2 regions of the Caballeronia sp. EK genome follow, and region 2 is predicted to be linked to the other one. Evidence: riboswitches for the same ligand, from Rfam matches in the RefSeq annotation. Region 2 holds a riboswitch; the other holds the start of a gene.

Region 1 (8,335 bases), on a different contig from region 2:
GCCAGATGGTCGCGATGAACATGGCGGGTTACATGGACGCGAAGAGCGGGCGGCGCCTCGCCTATGCGCTCTTCGTCAACCACGCCGGACCGGTTCAGGCGCTGACCGACACGCTCGAAGTGTTCGACGACGAAGCGACGATACTCGGCATCGTCTGGGCGCGGTATTGAGGCATTACTCGGTGCTTTCGAGACGCCTCATCGCGTCGCGCATGAAGCCGAGCAACGCCTCGTTCGTCCACGATCCCCTGGTCAGCTCCGGCTCGTTTTGCAACGCATGCCGGATCTTCGCGTGCGTCGCGCGATCGTCGCCCGCGTAGCTGCGAAAGAGCGCCATCCAGCGTCGCGCCAGATCCTGCGCACGCGGCGAATCGGGCGTCGTGCCCTCATCGATCGCATCGCGGACATCGGCCATCAACTCCGGCCACGCCATCGCGTGCCTGCCGTAGTTCTCGCGCAGGAAGCGGAACTCCGCCGGCGACAGATAGCGCTCGTAGATCGCGATCTTCGTCACCGAGAAAGCGCGGATCACATAGTCCCGCAATTCGGGCGATATGCCGATGCTCGCCTGCATCGACGGTTCGTTGTCGTGCATACGGTTCAGCTTTGAAAGCAGGCGCGGATCGTCGTTCGTATCGCGCGCTAGCAGCGTCATCCAGCGGTCGGCGAGCGCGCGGGCACGCGCGTCGTCGGCCGGCACGCCCGCGTCCATTAGCGCACGCGCATCGGCGATGAGCGCCGTCCATTCGGATGACTGCGTGTGCGTGTTGCGGTACATAGGCAGGCGATCGAGTTCTTCGGGCGAAAAGTAGCGGTCGAACATCGTCATCAACTCCAGCGTATTGAGCCAGTCGGCCAGCTCGGGCTCCTTGCCGTCGATCAGCATGCCGCGCAGATTTCCCAGGCGGTCGCGCAAACGCGCCGCCTTCTCGATCTGATGATCGAGCATGACGATCTGCCGCGCGATGAGTTCGGCAAGAGGCGTGTCGGGCTGGGAGAGATAAGCGCCGATGTCGGCAAGCGAAAGGCCGAAACCGCGCAACGCCTGGATCCGGTGAAGCCGGGCGATGTCGTCGCGGTTGTACAGGCGGTAGCCGTTATCGGCGCGCGCTGAAGGTGTGAGCAGGCCAATGGCGTCGTAGTGATGCAGCGTGCGGACGGTCAGTCCGCTCTTCTTCGCCAGTTCTCCTGTTTTCAACAGCATGCGAGCCTCCGTTCAGTGCGCACGAAAGAGGCTAGAACCTTACGCTACGTGAGGGTCAAGCGGAATGTGCTTCCGGCTCGCTCGTCACGCCCGCATCGACGCTCACCGGCACGCGCCGCGCGAGCGCGCATATCAGCTCGTAGCCGATCGTGCCGGACGGCTCGGCCACTTCGTCCACCCTGACGTGCTCGCCCCACAGCTCCACCGACGAGCCGATGCCCGCCGCCGGGCACGGCGTCAGATCGACGGTGAGCATGTCCATCGACACGCGTCCGACGATGCGCGTGCGCACGCCGTCGATCATCACGGGCGTGCCGGTCGGCGCGTGGCGCGGATAGCCGTCCGCGTAGCCGCATGCCACCACGCCGATTCGCATCGCGCGATCCGCCGTGAAAGTGCGGCCATAGCCGATCGTCTCGTTCGGCGCGAGCGTCTGCACGCCGATGATGCGGCTTTCGAGCGTCATCGCTGCGTGCAACGGGAAGCTTTCGATGTCGCGCGCGCGGCCCGTCGGCGATGCGCCGTAGAGGATCGTGCCGGGCCGCACCCAGTCGCGATGCGCGCGCGGATGCCACAGCACCGCCGCCGAATTCGACAGCGAGCGCGTGCCGGGAAGGTTGCGCGTGGCGACATCGAATTCGTCGGTTTGCCAGTCGATCGCGCCGTCGTCCGCGTTCGCGAAGTGGCTCATGAGGCCGATCGAGCCGACCGCTGCGATGCCCGACGCACGTTCCCAGGCGGCCTCGAACTCGCCCGGCCGAAAGCCGAGACGGTTCATGCCCGAGTTCATCTTCAACTGGATGTCGATGCGTTCGCGCGGCCGCGACGCTTTCAGCAGCGCGAGTTGTTCGTCGCAATGCACCGTCACCGTGAGGCGATGACGATCCGCCGTCTCGACGTCCGCAGGCTCAAAAATGCCTTCGAGCAGCAGGATTGGCTTTTCCCAGCCGAGTTCACGCACGCGCACGGCTTCGTCGAGGTCGAGCAGCGCGATGCCGTCCGCTTCCGCGAGCGCCGGATAGATGCGCTCGATGCCGTGACCATAGGCATTCGCCTTGATCACAGACCAGACGCGCGACGACGGCGCTAGGCGTTTGACGAGTTGGAGGTTCTGACGAACGGCGTCGAGATGAATGCGCGCGGAAATCGGACGTGGCATGACGTGCTGGACAAAAGTTCGAAGGCAGTGAATAGATGAATCGTATCGGCCAAATGGCAGTCGTTGTTATTTTATTTACGCCGTTTTTTGGTGAATACGCCTGCCCACCGCAACGCCGTCCGGGCGCGCTTCGCGGTATCGTGCGCTCATGTCGCGCCGCCGAGGATTTCGCCATGAACGACGCCCGCCGTCTCGCTTGTCTGCGCATCGTGCTCGTCATCGTCGGGCTGATCGCGTTGTTCGGCGTCTTTCCGCTGATGCTGCTCTGGCCTTCGGGATGGGCGTGGGAAAGCGCCCACGAAGGCCGCTCCGAATATGCGCTGATGATCGTCGGCATCTATGCGACGCTCGGCGTGTTCCTGCTGATCGCGTCGCGCGCGCCGATGCGGCATCTGAGCCTCATCTGGTTCACGGTCTGGTCGAGCGTCGTGCATGGCGCGATCATGGCCGTGCAATCGTTCGGCGGCGCGGGTCATCTCGGTCATCTGGCGGGCGATGTGCCCGCGCTTTTCATCGTCGCCGCCGCGCTCGCCGTCTTCACGCCGCGCGGCGACAAGGCGCGCAGGCTCAGCTCAGATAGCCGAGATGCTCGGCCAGAATGACGCTGCCGACGCCGATCAGAATCAGCCCGCCGACGATTTCCGCCCGCTTGCCGATCGTCGCGCCGACGAGCCGCCCGACCATCACGCCGATCGTCACCATCAGCATGGTCGCGAAGCCGATGGTCGCGGCGGTCGAGAAGATATCGACATCGATGAATGCGAGGCCCGCGCCGACCGCCATCGCGTCGATGCTGGTCGCAAAACCGGTGAGCGCGAGCACCCAGAACGAATGCGAGTTGGGCTTTTCCTCGTCGTGGGGCGCTTCGCTGAAGCCCTCGCGGATCATGCGCGCGCCGAGCACGAACAGCAGGCCGAACGCGATCCAGTGATCCCAGGCCGTCACGTATTGCGCGGCCGCCTTGCCGAGCGCCCAGCCGACGAGCGGCGTCAGCGCCTCGATCACGCCGAAGATCACGCCGGTCTTCAACGCTTCCGCGATGCGCGGCTTGTGCAGGGTTGCGCCCTTGCCGACCGCGGCGGCGAATGCGTCGGTGGACATGGCGAAGGCAAGGAATATTGTGGAAGCGAGATTCATCGGGTAGCGCTCTGGTCGGGCAAGATGGAACGACAGAACGCGCGCCCGACCGGTCGCGAGTTCTGTCGATGGTCTTGCCAACCTGTGATGGTTGCTCATGCCACGGTCCGAACGACCGAGCGTGTTGACATGAGCGCCTTTCCATTGCGGAAAAGCCGGCTACTCCCCAGCGAAGAACCGAAAGCTTAACACGGCTTAATGACCGTTCCTGCGTTTATGAGATGCGTTGAGGTACAGTGAGCGGGCAATGCCGCCGTTCCCACCTCGTGCAGACAGCACCGTGAAGGAGGCACCATGCCGGCAGCTCACCTGACTCAATCGGCCGCGCGCGAAACGGTCGAGCGTCTCTATCGCGCGTTTTCCACGAAGGATGTCGCGCTCTTGCGGCAGGCCGTCACGCCCGACTGGCAGTACATTCCCGAGCCGCCCGGACAGAAGCCCGGCCCGGATCAGATGATCCCCATCTTCGAAGATCTCGCCAACGCGCTGCCCGACATGCACATCGAGATTCTCGATATGCTGGTGCAGGACGATCGCGTAGGCGTGCGCGCCGAAGTGAGCGGCACGCAATCCGGGCCGTTGCTGGGCATCGCCGCGACCGAGAAGCCGATCCGCTTCGCGATTCATTCGTTTCACGAACTGCGCGACGGACTCGTGTCGAAAACCTGGCATCTCGAAGACTGGCTCAGCGTGTTCCGGCAACTCGACGCCGTGCCGCCGAGAGTCAATCCGCCGGTCTAGCCGCGCCGGATTCGCGTCTTCGCGCCGGGCATCGCGTTCGCGCGCAGGACATGCTCCACGCACAATCCGACGAGCGTCGCGTCGAGCCGCTCCAGCGCGCTCGCCGCGGCGCGCAGTGCGGGCACATCCGTGCCGAACGAATCGAAGAAAAGCCATTCGCGCTGCCTCGCCGCGACCCGCGCCTCTTGCGCCGCCGCGCACAACTCGCGCATGCGCGCGAATCCCGCCGCGCGCGCCTTCTTCTCCAGCATGCCGACGAGCACTTCGAGCGGCTCACGCGCGTCAAGGACAGCGTTCGTGCGTGCGTCGTCGAAAAGCGAAAGAAAACGCAGCACGCTGCCCTGCAAACGCCGATGCGCATCGACGAGATCGCGTATCGATTCGGCCCGCTCGTGGTCGCGCGCCGCCTTCACGGTGATGATGGTCGCGCCGTAGCCGCCGTCGGCCAGTTCGCGGCCCGGTGCGTCGATAGATGGAGTCGCCATGATGCCCCGTAACCCGATGCAATTCGTTATATCGACAAGAATATAACGCATCGTGATTCCGGCGCGCGATCTCTCCTTATTTCGGCAATAACCCGAACACGGCGACAGCGTTTCTCGTGCCGACATACACCTTGCCGTTCGCGATCATCGGCGTGATGAACTTGTTGCCCTGACCGAACTGGTCACGCGCGCCCGCATCGTTGCTGCTGTAGAGCTGTCGGCCGAGATTGGTCGCGTCGTACGCGCGCAGGGCGGCCGTCGTGCCGTTCTGCGCCGCCCACAGGATGCCGTTGGCCGTGCCGTTCGCCGAAATGCTCGGCGTCGCGCCCGGAAAGGCGAACGCGTTCGATGTCTGGCTCGTCGGCGTTCCCGAAAGCACGGCGTTCGTCACCGAGAAAGCCCTGATGCTGTCGCCAACCGCGCCGAAATAGACCGAGTTGTTGAAATATGCGGGCGCGCCGAACATCGGCCCGCGAATCTGGCCGACGAGCTCCTGATAGATGTGATCCGCATTCGAATCGAACTTGCCCATCGAAAGACGGTTCACGACGTATATGGTCGCGTTCTTGCCCGCGCCGATCGCGAGATGGCGGACCGTGCCGCTCGCATCGGCGAAATCGGGCAGAACCATCGCGCCGCCCGAGCCCAGATCCTCGTCCTGATTCGATTCCTGCACCGTGTTCGAGGGCTCGAAATAATCCTGCACCCTGAGCGGCGACGTGTTCAGCCTCAAAAAGCCATTGCCGAAATTGCCGTTGATCGGCATTTCCTGCGCGTTTTGCGTCGGGTCGAAGGTGCCGTTGGCATCGAGGAAATAGATCGCTTCGCCGTCCGATGCGAGGCCCGCGCCGCTCATCCAGATCGAGCCCATCTGGCCGTTCGGCGTGACGTTCAGCACGCTCGCCTGCTGCAGTGTGTTCGCGTCGTAGCCCATGACCCAGCCGGTGTACGGCATGAAGTCGCAGTGCGAGGTCCACGCGGTGTACACGACGCCGTTGAGCAGGAGCAACGACGCGCGCTCCGCGTACTGACCCGGATCGAATGTGAGCGTGCCGTTCTGACTGCCCGCGCCGTTGCCCGGATAGGTCGCGCGAATTTCGGTCGGGCCATTGAAGAGTTCGGCGCCTGTCGCGATGTCGAGCGCGTGGATGCGCTGGTGATAGCCGCCCGACGCGTCCTTCGACATGCCGACGACATACATCGCGCCATTCGGTCCGCGCGAACGGTCGATGACCGGCGTCGCTGTGACGCCGATGGTCGGCGTGATCTGCGTGCACTTGTGGTCGTCGCTGGGCGACTCGCCGTTGCCAAGCGTCGAGACTTTCCAGAGCACGCTGCCAGTGTCGGCGTCGAAGGCGTACACGCTGGCGTTTTCCGTCGCGACATACACGACGTTGTGCGTGCCGCCCGCAATCGGGACGCCTGCGAGAAAGAGCGGCTGGGCATCGACGGCGCCGTCGACGGGGAAGGTCGCGAGCTTGCCGAAGCTGGCCGAATTGACGTTCGCGGGCGTGAGGACGGTTTCCGCGAGTTGTTGCCCAGTGCGGGCGATGTCGTTGTGCCAGGTGGCGACGTCCATCGGAGACGCGGCAGCAGGCGCCGATGCGCCCGACGGACTGGACGCGCTCGACGGACTCGACGCCGCAGCAGGCGCGCTGCCGCCGGTTGCCGCAGCCGTGGTATCGCCGCTGGAACCGCCGCCGCTGCACGCACCGACGATCGCTACAACAAGCGCAACGCCGGCTGCGGCGGCCAAAGTCAGGAACCGCGTGTTCATCTGCATGCTCCTCTACGGTGAGACACAACGCCACGGCGATCCACTTCACGCGCAAAGAATTTGTTGCAATGCGTCACAATGTGCTAATCTAGGGTTATTACCTAGATAGTTACCCCTAGTACGGAGTCCACCATGGGAATCATCGCCGCTACCCCGATCGCCCTCGTTTCCTTCATCGCCGCCAAGCTCCGCGCCGCCACGCGCGACGCGCTCGTCGCACGCGCCAAGGTCAGCGCGCTGATGGCCGAAGCCTACCGTCGTTCGTAACGCGCAGGCGCGGGAGAATATTCCCGCGCCTTCTTCATTGCTCATTGCAGCGTGTAGGCGATCACGTAGTCGCCTGCCTTCGTGCCGAGCGAACCGTGACCGCCCGCCGTCACGAGCAGATACTGCTTGCCGCTCGCATCGGCATAGCTCATCGGCGTCGCCTGACCGCCTGCCGGCAGGCGCGCTTCCCACAGCTTCTTCCCGTCGCGCACGTCGTAGGCGCGGACGTACCGGTCGAGCGTGCCCGTCAGGAACGCGACGCCGCCCGCCGTCACGATCGTCCCACCGAGGCTCGGCACACCGAGCGGCATCGGAATCGGCAGCGGCGCGCTGTCGATGATCGTGCCGTTCTTGTGCATCCACGCGATCTTGTTCGTGCGCAGATCGACGCCCGCCATGTAGCCCCACGGCGGCGCCTGACACGGAATCCCGAGCGGCGATAGAAACGCACTGATCTCATAGGCAAACGGCGTGCCGCGCGCCTGCTTGATGCCGCTCGTCTCGCTCGTGCTCGTCGCGCCTTCCTGCAGCTTCTCGCGCGGAATCAGTTTCGACGTGAACGCCATGTAATCCGGATTCGCGATGAGAATTTGCCGAACCGGATCGACCGAAATTCCGCCCCAGTCGAACACGCCGAAATTGCCGGGAAACACCAGCGTTCCCTGCTCCGATGGCGGCGTAAACGGCCCGTCGTAGCGCAGACTCCTGAACTTGATGCGGCACCAGAGCTGATCGAACGGCGTCGTGCCCCACATGTCCGCTTCCTTCACGTGCGGCGGATTGAAGTTGAGCGCGGAGACCGCCTGCGTCGGTGCGCTGTGGTCGCCCTTCGCCGCGCCCTGCGGCACCGCCACTTCGCTGATCGGCACGATCGGCTGCCCGGTTTCCCGATTCAGCACGTAGATGCTGCCCTGCTTCGTCGATGCGATCACCGCCGGCTGCATGCCCTGCGCCGTTTGTAGGTCGACGAGGGTCGGCTGCCCGCCGACATCCATGTCCCAAAGATCGTGATGCGTGAACTGATAGTTCCAGCGCGCCCTGCCCGTCGCGGCATCGAGCGCGACGAGGCCCGCCGCGTACTTCTCGGCCTGCGGCGTGCGCTCGCCGCCCCACTGATCGGGTGTCTGATTGCCCATCGGCAGATAGATCATGCCGCGCTTCTCGTCGACGCTGAACATCGACCACATGTTCGGCGAATTGCGCACATAGGTGCCGCCCGCCGCGATCGGTTCGGTGGCGTCCGGATTGCCCGGATCCCAGTTCCAGACGAGATGACCGTCGTTGACGTCGAACGCGCGGATCACGCCGGACGGCTCGTTGTTCGATTCGTTGTCGGTCACGTGGCCACCGACGATCACGAGGTTGCGGAACACGGCCGGCGGCGACGTCGAGTAATAGCCGCCCGGCGTGAACGGGCCGATGTTGGCGCGCAGATCGATCGCGCCTCCCTTGCCGAAACTCGCGCAGGGTTTGCCGGTTTCCGCGTCGAGCGCGATCAGGCGGGCGTCGGCGGTCGGAAGGAAGAGACGGCGCGGGCATTCGGCGAGCGCCGTGGTTTGCGCGGGC
Region 2 (8,335 bases):
GGTGTGCTTCCGCCAGATCCGGCCGCGCTTCGATGATCGACCGGCATTCGATTTCCGCCTCGGCGTGCCGATGCAGCACGACGAGCGTATCGGCGAGCAGCACGCGAGTCTGCATATCTTCGGGAATCAGTTTGATCGCCTTTTTCAGAGGCGCGACCGACTCGCCATGTTGACCGTCGCGATTGAGTGCAACGCCGAAGCAACGCCAGCTCGCGCCGTCCAGCGCATAACGCTGCGTCAGCATGCGCGCGATTCTGGCCGCGTCCTTGAAATCGCCCTTGTTGAAAGCCGCCGTGAAGCGCGCGATATCCTGCGACGAAGGACGGCGCACGCCCTTCATCGCGGACTTCTTCGGTTTCGATTCCGGGACGATGGCCGGTTGCACGGCCGGCACGGGTGGGGAAATGGCCGATCCCGTCATCCGTTGAATCAGCAGTTCGGCCATGGGTCCGCTCAAGCCGTGTTTCTGACCGATTTCGAACGCGATCCATGCCGCCTTGTCCTGCTTGTCCTGAATCAGCGCGTTGATGTAGGCGAACCAGTAATGCACGTTCTGCGGCATCGAGCCGATGCAGGCTTCCAGAGGCGGCAGTGCCTTCGACGGCCGTCCCGTCTCGATGTAAAGCGTCCCGAGTTGAAAGCTCGTGTCGGGCTGTCCGGGCGCGGCTTCCAGGATCATCTGATAGAGCTTTTCCGCGTCGTCGAATTCGCCGTTCTTCTGATGCTGTCGCGCGGCTTCCAGAATGACGGCGATATCCTGCTGGAATTGCTGGTCGGGAGTCGCGGCTTCCGCGCTCGGCAGATCGATGCTGTTCATGGTTTGCCTGGGTTACCTCACTGTATCGGGCGATTATCCGATCGGCGGCCCACATTCAAAGCATGGAGATGAGGCGGAAAATTGCCCCAGTTTCGGCAATGACGCGCTCCTGGGCGTGACGGAAGAGATAATGCAGCGCGTGTCTAAAGTTCTTCGCGCTCGCGCCGATAACACTTCCAAGAACAACAAGAACAACGCGCCGATGTCCGGCGCGCTGCTTCGCTCTTGATGCCCGCTTCGGCGGGCATTTCTTATTTCTCAGCGCCCGAGCGTCAACGCGAGATACGCCGCGTACAGCACGCCGTTCCCGAGCAGCGCCCACAGCACGACGCCATTGTCTTTCGCGTTGAACCGCAACCACGCCGCCGCCGCGAGCGTGATCAGCACGCCGGTCAGCACTTCGACCCGCGGCTCCCACGGCGTCAACATGATGCCGATTCCCGGCAGCAACGTCCCTTGAAACACCATCGCTCCGGTGATGTTGCCGAACGCGAGCGTGTCCTTCCCTCTGCGCGCCCACATGATGCTGTTCACTTTCTCGGGCAATTCCGTGGCGATCGGAATGATGATGAGCGACAGCAACAGCGCCGAAATCCCCAGCGCGTGAGACACGCCCTCGACGCCGTGAATGAATCCCTTCGCGCCGCCGACGAGCAACACGATACCGACGAGAAACTGCAGCATGATCGTGCCGAGCGACGTCTTCAAACCGAGACGCGACACGAACAACGCCTCTGGCGCTTCCGTTCCATGCCCGCCCTCGACGAGCTTCGCCGAAGCCCTGAACGTCGAAATCACATAGACGACATAGACTCCGACCAGCCCGGCCGCAAACAGCGCACGCACCTCCCACGCATGATGCGGCACGAACATCGCGGCGCACGCGATCAGGAACGCGCACAGGAAGAAGTTGAGATCGCGCGTGAAGCCGCTGCGCTCCGGCGTGATCCGTCCACGCAAGCCGCGCGACTTGAGAATCGCGACCGTCATCAGGCAAGTGGAAAGCGTCGCGAGCATGAGCGGCGCGCCGAGAATCGCGCCGACGCCGATCTCTTCATTGACCGCACGGCTCGATGTACCGCCGAGCAATGCAATGATAGGCACCGTCGTCTCAGGCAACGCCGTGCCGACCGCCGCGAATAGCGATCCGGTCACGCCTTCGGAAATGCCGAGCCGTTCGCCGAGATGTTCGAGCGCATTCGTGAAAAGCTCCGAGGCGACCAGAATGATCGCGAGCATCAACGCGAGTTCGAGGAAAAGCATCGTCATGCGGCACCTCGCATCGAAACATGCGATAGGCGCGCAAGCGTGCGCGAGAGACAGGGATGTTGTAGTTGTGGGGACACGATGATTCCACGGCCGGACGTCAAGCGAACCACGATGCGCCACGCGCCGTCCGACCAAGAACGACATAGCGCATCGATGGTCTCGCCAAACCGTTCCGGTCGAACGCGCCACGGCAGCAGAGCCGAGGATGTTGACGCGTTCTCCTTCGCTCACGAAGGAAGGCTACTCCCCAAAGACGGCGCAAGTTTAGCCTGCTGCGCCCGGTTTGGGCAAGCCGCGCATGCGCGCCAGAGAAATGTCATGAATATGCGTATGCCGATCGAATCGTTGTCGGCACACGATGCATTCGCTAATCTAGCCGCGCCGGGCGCGTCGCTTGCTGCGTGCGCGCCATGCTCATCCACGAACAAAAATGAAGATCGGGAGATCTCATGCGCCTGAAATTATTTGCCGCAGCCGCCGCGGTGGCATGCTTCGCCACGCCGATGCTTGCGCTGTCCAAGCCGCTCACCGTCTGCACCGAATCGAGCCCGGATGGCTTCGACGTCGTGCAATTCAATTCGCTCGTGACGACCAATGCGTCGGCGGATGTCATCTTCAATACGCTCGTCTCCTACGACGAAGCCGCGAAGAAGGTCGCGCCCTCGCTCGCGGAAAAGTGGGACGTGAGCAGCGACGGCCTGACCTACACCTTCCATCTGCGTCCGAACGTTCAGTTTCAGACGACCGACTACTTCAAGCCCACGCGAGCGCTCACCGCCGACGACGTCGTCTTCACATTCGAGCGCATGCTGTCGGACAGCAATCCCTGGCACAAGGTCGCGGGCGCGAGCGGCTTTCCGCACGCGCAGTCGATGGGCCTCGTGAAGCTCATCAAGGCCGTATCGAAAGTCGATGACCACACCGTGAAATTCGAGCTCAACGAGCCGAACGCGACCTTCGTGCCGATCCTCACGATGGGATTCGCCTCGATCTACTCGTCCGAGTACGCCGACAAACTGCTGAAGGCGAACCAGCAAAACGATCTGAATAGCAAGCCCATCGGCACCGGGCCGTTCGTGCTGAAAAGCTATACGAAGGATTCCGTGATCCGCTACGACGTCAATCCGGCGTACTGGGGTTCGAAACCGAAGATCGATCGCCTGATCTACGCGATCACGCCGGATGCGTCCGTGCGCGCGCAGAAGATCAAGGCGGGCGAATGCCAGATCGCGCTGTCGCCGAAGCCGCAGGATGTGCTCGACGCGAAGAAGGACAAGTCGCTGAAAGTAAGCGAGGCGCCCGCGTTCATGACGGCGTTCGTCGCGCTCAATACGCAGAAGAAGCCGCTCGATAATCCGAAGGTGCGTCAGGCGATCAACATGGCTTTCGATCGCACGACGTACATGAAGACCGTGTTCGACAACACGGCCACGCCCGCGGTGAATCCGTATCCGCCGAATACGTGGAGCTACGACAAGAACGTCACGGCGTACAAGTATTCATCCGCCGATGCGAAGAAGCTGCTCGCCGACGCGGGCTTCCCGAACGGTTTCGATACGACGATCTGGGTGCGCCCGAACGGCAGCGTGCTGAATCCGAATCCGAAAGCCGGCGCCGAACTGCTGCAAGCCGACCTCGCGAAGATCGGCGTGAAGGCGCAGGTGAAAGTGATCGAGTGGGGCGAACTGATCAAGGAAGCGAAACAAGGTCAGCACGACATGCTGTTCATGGGCTGGGCCGGCGATAACGGCGACCCGGACAACTACATGTCGCCGCTCTTCAGTTGCAACGCGGTGAAGTCGGGCATCAACTTCGCGCGCTATTGCGACAGCCAGCTCGACAAACTCATCGCCGACGGCAAATCGACAGCCGATGTCGCGCAGCGCACGAAGGCGTATGTCGATGCGCAGAAGATCATCCACGATCAGGCGCTGTGGATTCCGCTCGTCTATCCGACCGCCGCCGCGCTCACGCGTGCGAATGTCAGCGGCTATAACGTGAGCCCGTTCGGGCGCGTGAACTTCGGCGGCGTTTCGGTGCAATAAATAATGTCAGGCCGGCGTGAACCGGATCACGCCATCATCGCCGGTCTGACGCTTCAACGTTCCATCGAGCCAGAGCAGGTTCAGATGCGCGAGCGCTTCGCCGAGCGCGAATGTCATCTGATGAATGTCGAGCTTGCGCTTGAACATGATCGGCACGATATCGGCGGCGCTGCACGGTTTCGCAGCGCACGCCTCGCGCACTTCCGCCAGCCGCGCACGATGATGCTCGCGCAATTGCCCGATGCGCGTCTGCACGCCGCGAAACGGCTTGCCGTGCGACGGCAGCGCGAACGTATCGGCGGGCATCGTTTCATAGCGGCCGAGCGATTCCAGATACAGCGCGAGCGGATTGCCTTCCGGCTCGACCGCGAACACGGATACGTTCGTCGAGATGCGCGGCAACACCATGTCGCCGGAAATGAGCAGCTTGTCGGCCGCGCAGAAGAGCGCGCTGTGCTCCGGCGAATGGCCGTAGCCCGACGCCACTTCCCAGTTGCGCGTGCCGATACGAACGACATCGCCGTTGCGGATGCGCCGGTATTCGGCGGGAATCGACGGCACGAGCGTCGGGTAATAGCTGTCGCGCTTGCGCAAGGCATCGAGCGAGGCTTCGTCGGTCAGACCGTGCGCCGCGAAATGCGCCGCAGCGCGCTCGCCGCCTGCGTTGGAACCGTCGCCCGCGGCCATCACGCGGCCCATCGCGTATTCGCCCAGCGAGATCCACAGGCGCACGTTCCAGCGTTTTTTGTCGCCACCGTTGCAGATCCAGTCGGCGAGCCCCAGATGGTCCGGATGGCAATGCGTGACGATCACCCGCAGCACCGGCAGGCCATCCAGCACGGAATCGAACACACGCTCCCAGCTGGCGCGGATCGTGTCGCTCGAAATGCCGCAATCGACGACGGTCCAGCCCTTCACGCCGTCGATTTCGTCGCGCAGCAGCCAGAGATTGATGTGATCGAGCGCGAACGGCAACGGCATGCGCAACCAGAACACGCCCGGCGCCACTTCCTTGACGCCGCCCGATTCGGGCAGTGCGTCGGCGAAAACATAATCGAGCTGGTGTTCGAGGGCGTTCATTGGGTGCGTGCCTCCGGGTTTGCGCCGCGTTGCAATTTGGCGAAGTTGACGATAACGTAAACATCCATTCTAACGTTGCGCGCGCATTTGCGCTGCCGGCCCGCGATGACTCAGCCGACGCACTACACCATCACCGAACTGGCGCGTGAATTCGACATCACGCCGCGCGCGATCCGCTTCTACGAAGATCAAGGCCTGCTCGCGCCGAGGCGCGAAGGCTCGAACGGCCTGCGGCGCGTGTATTCGCCGCGCGACCGCACGCGCCTCAAGCTCACGCTGCGCGGCAAGCGGCTCGGCTTCACGCTCTCGGAAATCCGCACGCTGCTCGATCTCTACGACTCGCCCACCGGCTCGAACACGCAACTGCAAGCTTTCGTCGATACGATCGCGGCGCATCGCGAGGTGCTCGAACGTCAGCTCGAAGACCTGAACACGACGCTCACCGAACTCGCCGCATACGAGGAACAAGGCCGCGCGCTGATCGCAGCGGGAACGGAAAAGCGCGCACGCAAGCCCAAAGCGGCATGACGTGACCGCCACACGCGAAGCGAAGGGTCGACATGAATCATTTCCCCAAGCTGCTCTCGTCGCAAATCGGCTTCGATGTCGCGCAGACGATACTCGAAGGCTTCGAGCATCATTACCGCGTGTTCCGCGAAGCCGCGATCGACGCGAAGGGTCTCTTCGAGCGCGGCGAATGGCTCGCGTTGCAGCAACTGGCGCGAAACCGCATCGCGTCGTATGACGATCGCGTCGCGGAGTGCGTGACGTCGCTCGAAGACGAATACGACGCCGAGAACATCGACGACGACGTGTGGCAGCAGATCAAGCTGCATTACATCGGCTTGCTGACGACGCACCGCCAGCCCGAATGCGCGGAGACGTTCTTCAATTCCGTGTGCTGCAAGATTCTGCATCGCTCGTACTTCAACAACGATTTCATCTTCGTGCGGCCGGCGATCTCGACCGAATATATCGAGAACGACGAACCCGCCGCGAAGCCCACCTATCGCGCGTATTACCCGCAGAAGGACGGCCTCGCCGCGACGCTCGAACGCATCGTCACGAATTTTCAGCTCGAGCCGCCGTTCGAGGACTTGCCGCGCGACGTGCAGTGCGTGATGGACGCGATGCGCGATGCCTTCGGCGATCTCACGCCCGCGCCGAATTTTCAGATTCACGTGCTGTCGTCGCTGTTCTTCCGGAACAAGGCGGCGTATATCGTCGGGCGCGTCATCAACGGCGATGCGCTGCTGCCCTTCGCCATCGCGATCCGGCACACGTCGCCCGGCCTGCTCGCGCTCGATACCGTGTTGCTCTCGCGCGAGCAGGTGCTCATCATCTTCAGCTTCTCGCACTCGTATTTTCTCGTCGACATGGAAGTGCCCTCGGCGTTCGTGCAGTTCCTGAGCACGATCATGCCGCGCAAACCGAAGGCCGAAATCTATACGTCGGTCGGCTTGCAGAAGCAGGGCAAGAACGATTTCTATCGCGACTTGCTGCATCACCTGTCGCATTCGAGCGACAAGTTCATTGTCGCGCCCGGCATCAAGGGGCTCGTGATGATCGTCTTCACGCTGCCGTCTTTTCCTTACGTGTTCAAGCTCATCAAGGACGCGTTTCCGCCGCCGAAGGAAACCACGCGCCAGAAGATTCAGGACAAGTATCAGCTCGTGAAGCGTCACGATCGCCTGGGCCGCATGGCCGATACGCTCGAATATTCGAGCGTCGCGCTGCCCGTCGCGCGCCTCGACGATGCGCTCATCCGCGAACTGGAGAAGGAAGCGCCGTCGATGATCGAGTACGAAGGCGACAATCTCGTCATCAGACACGTGTATATCGAACGCCGCATGGTGCCGCTGAATCTCTTCCTGAAAGACGGAAGCGATGACGAAATCGATCACGGCATCAAGGAATACGGCGATGCGATCAAGCAGCTGATCCAGGCCAACATCTTCCCCGGCGACATGCTGTACAAGAATTTCGGCGTGACGCGGCACGGTCGCGTGGTGTTCTACGATTACGATGAAATCGAGTATCTGACCGATTGCAACGTGCGCCGCGTGCCGCCGCCGCGCAACGAGGAAGACGAGTTGTCGGGCGAGCCGTGGTATACCGTCGGGCCGCACGATATCTTTCCCGAAACGTACGGCACATTTCTGCTCGGCGATCCGCGCGTGCGCGAGGCCTTCATGCGCCATCACGCGGATTTTTTCGATCCCGCGCTCTGGCAGCGCTACAAGGAACAACTGCAGCGCGGCGAGCTCGCCGATTTCTTTCCCTATGACCGGGACGTCCGATTCAGCATCCGGTATCCGGAGCGCTTCGAGAAGTCCGGTAGACAGGACGCGCGCGCCGCCTGACGCGCCGTCCCGCTTTGACTATCGAATATGAACCACACTCCCGACAACAACGAATCCTCGACTCCGCTGGCCCACCTGTTCGCGAACAATCAGGAATGGGTTCAGCGCAAGCTCGCCGAGGACGCCGATTTCTTCAAGCGTCTCGCGCATCAGCAGACGCCCGAGTATCTGTGGATCGGCTGCGCGGACTCGCGCGTGCCCGCCAACGAAATCATCGGCCTGCCGCCGGGCGAAGTGTTCGTGCACAGAAACATCGCGAACGTGGTCGTGCACTCGGATCTCAACTGTCTGTCGGTCATCCAGTTCGCCGTCGATCTGCTGAAGGTGAAGCACATCATGGTTGTCGGCCATTACGGCTGCTCGGGTGTGGGCGCGGCGCTCGTCGGGCGGCGCGTCGGTCTCGCGGACAACTGGCTGCGCCATGTCGAAGACGTGCGCGAGAAGCACGCCGCGCTGCTCGACGAATGGCCGATGGGCGATGCGCGGCATCGTCGTCTCGTCGAGCTGAACACGATCGAGCAGACCATCAACGTGTGCCGCACGACCGTCGTCAACGATGCGTGGGCGCGCGGGCAGGAACTCACCGTGCATGGCTGGACCTACGGCGTGCACGATGGCCGTTTGCGCAACATGGGCATGATGATCAGCGCATCGGACGAAATCGATCCGGTGTATCGCGCCGGCATTGCAGAAATGAGCCGCGGCGGCGCGCATTCCACGGAGAACGATGTACTCGCGTCCGATGCGGCGCGTCTGGGCGA

Evidence for each region. Region 2 has a riboswitch for manganese ahead of IAG25_RS33665 (sodium:calcium antiporter). Riboswitches for the same ligand answer to the same signal wherever they lie in the genome.
Region 1: another riboswitch for manganese. It lies ahead of mntP (manganese efflux pump MntP); the one in region 2 lies ahead of IAG25_RS33665 (sodium:calcium antiporter).

What each region holds. Positions count from the first base shown of each region.
Region 1 is NZ_JACSUE010000014.1:57,406-65,740, forward strand. Features, by position in the region: gene IAG25_RS31960 (D-alanyl-D-alanine carboxypeptidase/D-alanyl-D-alanine-endopeptidase) at 1-170, shown strand, start outside; gene IAG25_RS31965 (MerR family transcriptional regulator) at 175-1,203, opposite strand; gene alr (alanine racemase) at 1,259-2,362, opposite strand; gene IAG25_RS31975 (DUF6632 domain-containing protein) at 2,536-2,964, shown strand; gene mntP (manganese efflux pump MntP) at 2,930-3,499, opposite strand; yybP-ykoY riboswitch at 3,508-3,674, opposite strand; gene IAG25_RS31985 (ester cyclase) at 3,794-4,240, shown strand; gene IAG25_RS31990 (hypothetical protein) at 4,237-4,725, opposite strand; gene IAG25_RS31995 (outer membrane protein assembly factor BamB family protein) at 4,802-6,502, opposite strand; gene IAG25_RS41675 (hypothetical protein) at 6,635-6,769, shown strand; gene IAG25_RS32000 (membrane-bound PQQ-dependent dehydrogenase, glucose/quinate/shikimate family) at 6,811-8,335, opposite strand, start outside.
Region 2 is NZ_JACSUE010000016.1:78,075-86,409, forward strand. Features, by position in the region: gene IAG25_RS33655 (tetratricopeptide repeat protein) at 1-817, opposite strand, end outside; gene IAG25_RS33660 (hypothetical protein) at 807-1,046, shown strand; gene IAG25_RS33665 (sodium:calcium antiporter) at 1,076-2,086, opposite strand; yybP-ykoY riboswitch at 2,175-2,350, opposite strand; gene IAG25_RS33670 (ABC transporter substrate-binding protein) at 2,536-4,131, shown strand; gene IAG25_RS33675 (MBL fold metallo-hydrolase) at 4,138-5,211, opposite strand; gene IAG25_RS33680 (MerR family transcriptional regulator) at 5,317-5,739, shown strand; gene aceK (bifunctional isocitrate dehydrogenase kinase/phosphatase) at 5,772-7,574, shown strand; gene can (carbonate dehydratase) at 7,602-8,335, shown strand, end outside.